DNA from 2 places in the Enterobacter sp. R4-368 genome. Region 2 is predicted to be linked to the other one. Evidence: predicted binding sites of a transcription regulator. Region 2 holds the regulator's gene; the other holds the start of a gene.
The links. Region 2 encodes sigma-54, which starts transcription at its own class of promoters, with help from an activator protein. Its sites were predicted from a motif close to GTTGGCACANNTTTCGCTNT; they were not measured.
Positions count from the first base shown of each region.

Region 1: hycA (formate hydrogenlyase regulator HycA) is a predicted target of sigma-54. The motif match lies at 1,855-1,874, and genes of this name have one in related genera.

Region 1 is NC_021500.1:1,914,456-1,917,871, forward strand. Features, by position in the region: gene hycC (formate hydrogenlyase subunit 3) at 1-649, opposite strand, end outside; gene H650_RS09015 (4Fe-4S dicluster domain-containing protein) at 646-1,254, opposite strand; gene hycA (formate hydrogenlyase regulator HycA) at 1,352-1,819, opposite strand; gene hypA (hydrogenase maturation nickel metallochaperone HypA) at 2,020-2,367, shown strand; gene hypB (hydrogenase nickel incorporation protein HypB) at 2,371-3,243, shown strand; gene H650_RS09035 (HypC/HybG/HupF family hydrogenase formation chaperone) at 3,234-3,416, shown strand, end outside.
Region 2 is NC_021500.1:2,471,759-2,475,174, reverse strand. Features, by position in the region: gene rapZ (RNase adapter RapZ) at 1-149, opposite strand, end outside; gene ptsN (PTS IIA-like nitrogen regulatory protein PtsN) at 195-686, opposite strand; gene hpf (ribosome hibernation promoting factor) at 768-1,055, opposite strand; gene rpoN (RNA polymerase factor sigma-54) at 1,078-2,511, opposite strand; gene lptB (LPS export ABC transporter ATP-binding protein) at 2,560-3,285, opposite strand; gene lptA (lipopolysaccharide ABC transporter substrate-binding protein LptA) at 3,292-3,416, opposite strand, start outside.

The sequences.
Region 1 (3,416 bases), 560 kb from region 2:
CCTGCGGCACCCAGGCATGCAGCGGAATGATCCCGGCCAGCAGGCCAAAACCGATCACGCCGAGCAGCCAGATGTCACTGCCGAGCGCATGCGTACCGAGCAGTGCAAAATCCAGCGTCTGGTAACGCTGCCACAGCAGCCAGCAGGCCACCGCCAGCAGGACCGTACCGCAGCGGCCCATGACAAACCACAGCTTGCCGGATTTGCTACAGCCGGTCAGAAATACCGCGCTCAGCGCCATAATTTCCGCCATGATCACCAGCGCGCCGAAGTTTGCCGCGCTCACCGCGCACAGCGCGGCGACCAGCAGTAAGTTCATCAGCAGACCGTTGGCTTTCACCGCATCATGGCGATGCCAGTCAATGGAGAACAGGCTAACAAAACCGCCGCAAACGCCGAGCGTGATCAGCCATACGGCGCTGAGCGGCGTGACCAGGACGTGATATTCAATCAACGGCAGCGTGCCGCTCACGGTGACAGCGTCTGTTAATGCCATCACGCCGCAGGCCGCCGCCATTGCACAGCCGATAGCGCCGCCAAGCCCGGAAAAGAGACCGCTTAACACTTTGAACGGCATAAACAGATAGGCCAGCATGGCTGCGCAGGTAAGTACTGCAACAGCAGCGCTTAACAAAGAGAGGATAGTCATTTCGCGCTCCGGTTTAGCTGCGTATACAGCGATAAATCGCCGTAATCCGTGTTGAGGGTTTGCTCGCGTTTGCGACGGCTGGCTCTGGCGATATCCCGGTTATTGACCAAATGCAGCGCTTTGGTCGGGCACATCCGCACACAGGCCGGGCCTTCGGCATCGAAGTGGCAGAGATCGCACTTCACCGCAATTGCCCGCACGCCGGGCACCCAATCCAGCAACGTGCTGACACGCGCCGACGCAGGCGGCGCAGCGGGCGCTTTGGGCGAGTTAACATTGGCGGGAATATCCAGCGGGCGGCTACCGGAAAACTCAATCGCGCCGAAAGGACACGCAATCGCGCACAGCTTGCAGCTGACGCACAGGCTTTCATTTAACTGCACCGCGCCATCAACGCGGTTGATCGCGTTCACCGGACAAACGCCCGCACAGGGCGCGTCTTCACAGTGGTGGCACTGCTGCGGCGCGGACTCTTTTTCGCTGCGCATCACACGCAGCCGCGGCATCGCCTGCAGGCCATGCGCACGGTGCGTTTCGGCGCAGGCAGCCTCGCAGGTATGGCATCCAATACATAACGCCGAATCGGCAATTACAAAACGGTTCACCAGCAAATCCTCAGGTGATTCACCCTGGTTACGGGCGGTCATTTATGACGAAACGTGTCGCGCTATGTGTCACTTCGACACATGTCGACACCCAAACTCAGGCCAGCGCAGGCGCGTGCGCGTGGCTGACAAGCGTGGTGAGATTGACCGGCGTATCCGCTTCCATTGCGGCATACAGGTTGTCGTAAACGGCGGCGATTTTGCCGAGATAATGCTCCAGCACTTTTTCACGATCGCGCACGCTGAACGCGCCATCGACCTTGCCATCGCTGGAGAGCTGCGCTTTGGCAATCACGCGTCGCTCGTCGCTCTCTTTATTGGCAATCGCATATTCAATGGTGTGACCGTTAAAGCCGCCGGTCAGGGTGATATAAACCGTGAAGTGTTCGAACAGCACAAAGCAGAGTTGCTGTTCCGGCGCACAGCCGATAGCGTGATGCAACCGCGCTCTGGAGAGCGTAACGCCCTGAACTAACGCGTTACAGTAGCTTCGCCACTCTTCCTGCAGGCGGTGATGCCGCCCGGCAATATAATCTGCCTTTTCGCTAATTTCCCAAATCGTCATGTTTGCTTACCCGGTTAATGAAAAACAACGGCGGTAAAGCATCATCCATGCCAAAATTTAACCCATTGATTTAAAAGAAAATAAAAACAAAACGCTCACCCTTTCGACGTGTCATCTCGACATTGTCGACATCGTCACCGTGTCAAAACGCGGAATGGCACTCTTATTGCATTAAGGGCGCAAAGTCATCAGGAGGCGTTATGCACGAAATCACCCTCTGCCAGCGTGCGCTGGAAATTATCGAACAACAGGCGTCAGCAAACGGCGCGCGCCGGGTCACCGGCGTGTGGCTGAAAGTCGGCGCATTTTCTTGTGTAGAAACGGAAGCTTTAACGTTTTGTTTTGATCTGGTTTGCCGCGGCAGCCGGGCGGAAGGCTGTACACTGCACATCGAACAACAACAGGCGGAATGCTGGTGCGAGTCCTGCCAACAGTATGTGACGTTACTTACCCAGCGAGTGCGCCGCTGCCCGCAGTGCCACAGCGACCAGTTGCAGATTGTCGCCGATGACGGCATGCAAATTCAGCGACTGGAAATTGAGGAGTAAACAATGTGTACAACATGTGGTTGTCAGGACGGTAACCTTTATATCGAGGGTGACGAACATAACCCGCACTCGGCGTTTCGCGGTGCACCGTTCTCCCCAGCCGCTCGCCCGGCGCTGAAAATCACCGGTATCAAAACCGACGATTTTCGTCCCACGCAACTGGAACACGGCGACCTGCATTATGGTCACGGTGAAGCCGGTACCCACGCGCCAGGTATGAGCCAGCGCCGGATGGTGGAGGTGGAAATCGACGTGCTGGAGAAAAACAACCAAATCGCCGCCCGCAACCGCGCCCGTTTCGCCGCTTCGCAACACCTGGTGCTCAACCTGGTCTCCAGCCCCGGCTCCGGCAAAACCACCCTCCTTACCGAAACCCTTAAACGCCTGAAAGCGCGCGTCCCTTGCGCGGTGATTGAAGGCGATCAGCAAACCGTTAACGATGCCGCACGCATTCGCGCGACCGGCACGCCGGCGATTCAGGTTAACACCGGCAAGGGCTGCCATCTTGATGCGCAGATGATTGCCGACGCCGCACCGCGACTGGCGCTGGAAAATCGCGGCATTCTGTTTATCGAAAACGTCGGCAACCTGGTGTGCCCGGCGGGTTTCGATCTTGGCGAGCGTCATAAAGTGGCGGTGCTGTCGGTGACAGAAGGCGAAGACAAGCCGCTGAAATACCCGCATATGTTCGCCGCTGCCTCACTGATGCTGCTCAATAAAGTGGATTTGCTGCCCTACCTCGATTTTAACGTCGAGCAATGCATCGCTTATGCCCGTGAAGTGAACCCGACCATTGAAATCATGCTGATTTCAGCCACCAAAGGCGACGGGATGGACGCCTGGCTTGACTGGCTGGAGACGCAACGATGTGTATAGGCGTACCGGGGCAAATTTGCGCCATTGATGGCCTGCAAGCCAAAGTGGATGTCAGCGGCATTCAGCGCGATGTCGATTTAACGCTGGTCGGCAGCATCGACGAAAACGGTCAGTCACGCCTCGGCCAGTGGGTACTGGTGCATGTCGGCTTCGCGATGAGCGTGATTAACGAA
Region 2 (3,416 bases):
GAAGTCTGACGCTCTGCAAGCGTCTGCGCCAGTTCCGGCAGTAGCACGACCGGCAGGTTGTCGACGCAATAAAAACCCATATCTTCCAGGGCGCGCAGAGCGACGGATTTCCCTGAACCCGAACGACCACTGACGATCATCAGGACCATGAACCATTTCTCCTCAGTACAACTGATAAAAAGGTTTCCTTCCCGTTACGCATCGTCGCTTTCACCTTCCGTCTGCGTGATGATTTGATACAGCTCTTCATCACTTTGCGCGCTGCGCAGGCGCCGACAGATAGTTTTGTCCGCCAGCCTTTTGGCGACCAGCGAGAGCGTATGCAGATGCGTTTTGGTTTGATCCGCTGGCACCAACAGGGCAAACAGCAGATCGACAGGCTGATTATCGATAGCGTCGAAGGCAATGGGCGTTTCGAGTTGCACAAAAACGCCAACGGCGCGAAGCGTGTCTTCTTCAAGCTTACCGTGCGGAATGGCGATACCGTTTCCAATGCCGGTGCTGCCCATTTTCTCGCGCGTAAGGATCGCTTCAAAGACGACTTGTGGCGGTAAGCCTAACTGTTTTGCCGCCAGTTCACTGATGATTTCCAGAGCGCGTTTTTTACTCTGGCAGTGAACGCCGCTACGGGTACATTCCTGGTTAAGGACATTGCTCAATTGAAGAGCGGAATCGTTATTCATCATAATTTCACCTGAGCGACGCCAGAGCCAGTCACCCTACCGGGTTACGGTAGGGTGCAACGCGCCAGACGGACGCTCGGACAATTAGTGCTGTTTCAGTTTATCTTTATGCTTCGTGAGCTGCCGCGCCAGTTTATCTATCAAACCGTCGATAGCAGCGTACATATCCTGCCCTTCCGCGCTGGCATGCAACTCGCCGCCATTGACATGGAGCGTCGCATCCGAGGTGTGAGTCACTTTCTCCACTTTCAACACAATATAGACCTGATTAATCCTTTCGAAATACTGTTCAAGCTTGGCGAATTTATTGGTCACAAATTCACGCAGAGCATCAGTGATCTCGACGTTTTGTCCTGTGATGTTAAGCTGCATAGTGTCTTCCTTATCGGTTGGGTCAAACCAGCTGTTTACGCTGATTCGACGGCGGAATGGATAAAGATTCTCGATACTTCGCAACGGTACGCCGCGCCACCATAATTCCCTGATCGGAAAGCAGGGTCGTCAGCTTACTGTCGCTCAGCGGTTTTGCAGGGTTTTCTGCGGCGATCAATTTCTTCACCAGCGCGCGAATAGCGGTAGAGGAGGCTTCGCCACCACCTTCGGTATTGACGTGGCTGGAGAAGAAATACTTCAGCTCGAAAATGCCGCGAGGACTGTGCAGGTACTTCTGGGTCGTTACACGAGAAATCGTCGACTCGTGCATCTCGACGGCCTGGGCGATATCGGCCAGCACCATCGGTTTCATAAATTCTTCGCCTTGTTCAAAGAAGGCTTGCTGCTGCTCAACAATGCAGCGGCTAACGCGCAACAGCGTATCGTTGCGGCTCTCGAGGCTTTTGATCAACCACTTTGCTTCCTGCAAATTGCTGCGGATGAACTGGTTATCGGCATCGTTACGTGCGCCGCCGCCCATCGAGGCATAATGCTGGTTGATTTGCAGACGTGGAATGCTGTCGGAGTTCAGCTCCACCGTCCAGCGACCGTTATGTTTACGTACCAGAACATCCGGAATCACATATTCCGGTTCGCTGGTCTGGATCGACTGGCCAGGGCGCGGATCCAGAGACTGGATCAGATTTACCGCCTCTTTCAGCACCTCTTCTTTCAGCCGCGTCACGCGCATCAGGGTGCGGAAATCATGGTTGGCGAGCAGATCCAGATGATCGCTAATGATAAGCCGAGCTTCTTCGCACCACGGTGTCTCTTTGGTGAATTGCGAGAGCTGGATCAGCAGGCAATCGCGCAGATCCCGCGCGGCAACGCCAACGGGATCGAAGCGCTGAATGCGTTTAAGCACCGCCTCGACCTCATCAAGCCCCACGTCATCATTGCCCATGCTCTCCAGCACTTCTTCCAGCGAAACGGTGAGATAACCTGTTTCGTCAACGGCATCAACAATGGAGGTTGCGATAGCACGATCGGTGTCAGAGAAGGGGGTCAGCCCTACCTGCCACATCAGATAATCCTGCAATGACTGCGTGGTTTCGCCCTGATAGATAGGCAATTCGTCGTCGATGTAGTCGTGGCTACTGCCGGAAGGGGTACCTGCGGTGTAAATTTCATCCCAGCTGGCATCCAGCGGCAGCTCATCCGGCATCTCTTTTTGTTCGAGAGCGTCAACGGTATCCAGACCGTCATTTTCCTGAACCTGCTGGCTATCGACTTCCTCATGAAGGTCAGTTTGTTCCAGCAATGGGTTACTCTCCAGCGCTTGCTGAAGTTCCTGCTGAAGTTCCAACGTGGACAACTGCAGCAGACGGATGGCCTGTTGCAGTTGTGGCGTCATGGCTAGCTGTTGGCTGAGCCTTAGTTGCAAACCTTGCTTCATATTCAGAGCAGCACTCTCCGACAAAAAACGTCAATAAACCCTACCCTATCAGAGTCTGAAGTCTTCCCCAAGATACACGCGCTTAACGTGTTCGTCTTCAAGGATTTGCTGCGGTGTTCCATGCGCAATGAGATGCCCCTGACTGACGATATAAGCACGCTCACACACAGCCAGCGTTTCACGAACATTATGGTCAGTAATCAGCACGCCCAGGCCGCTGTCACGCAGGTGCTCAATAATACGTTTAATATCGATAACCGAGATTGGGTCAACGCCGGCAAACGGTTCATCCAGCAGGATAAATTTCGGATTCGCCGCCAGCGCGCGGGCAATTTCCACACGGCGACGTTCACCGCCGGAGAGCGATTGACCCATATTGTCGCGCAGATGTTCGATGTGAAACTCTTCCATCAACTCATTGGCGCGATCTTCGCGTTGCTCTGAGGTCAGGTCATCGCGGATTTGGAGGACGGCCATCAGGTTGTCGTAGACGCTCAGGCGGCGAAAAATCGAGGCTTCCTGCGGCAGGTAACCAATACCGCGGCGCGCACGCGCATGCAGCGGCAGCAGACTGATATCTTCATCATCAATAATGATGTTACCCGCGTCACGCGACACAATGCCCACCACCATATAAAAGGTGGTGGTTTTCCCTGCGCCGTTAGGGCCAAGCAGCCCGACGATTTCGCCAGAGTTGACGGTCAGACTGACATCCTCAACTACGCGGCGGCCTTTATAAGCCTTGGCGAGATTCTTTGCAGTTAATGTTGCCATAACGAATTAGTTACTCTTTTTTTGCGCCGGAGCCGGGGTTTGTTTGTTGCTCTTATCCTGTAACTGCGACGGAACCAGAACGGTGGTCACGCGTTTGCCTTTGTCGCTGAACGCCTGCATTTTCTGCTCTT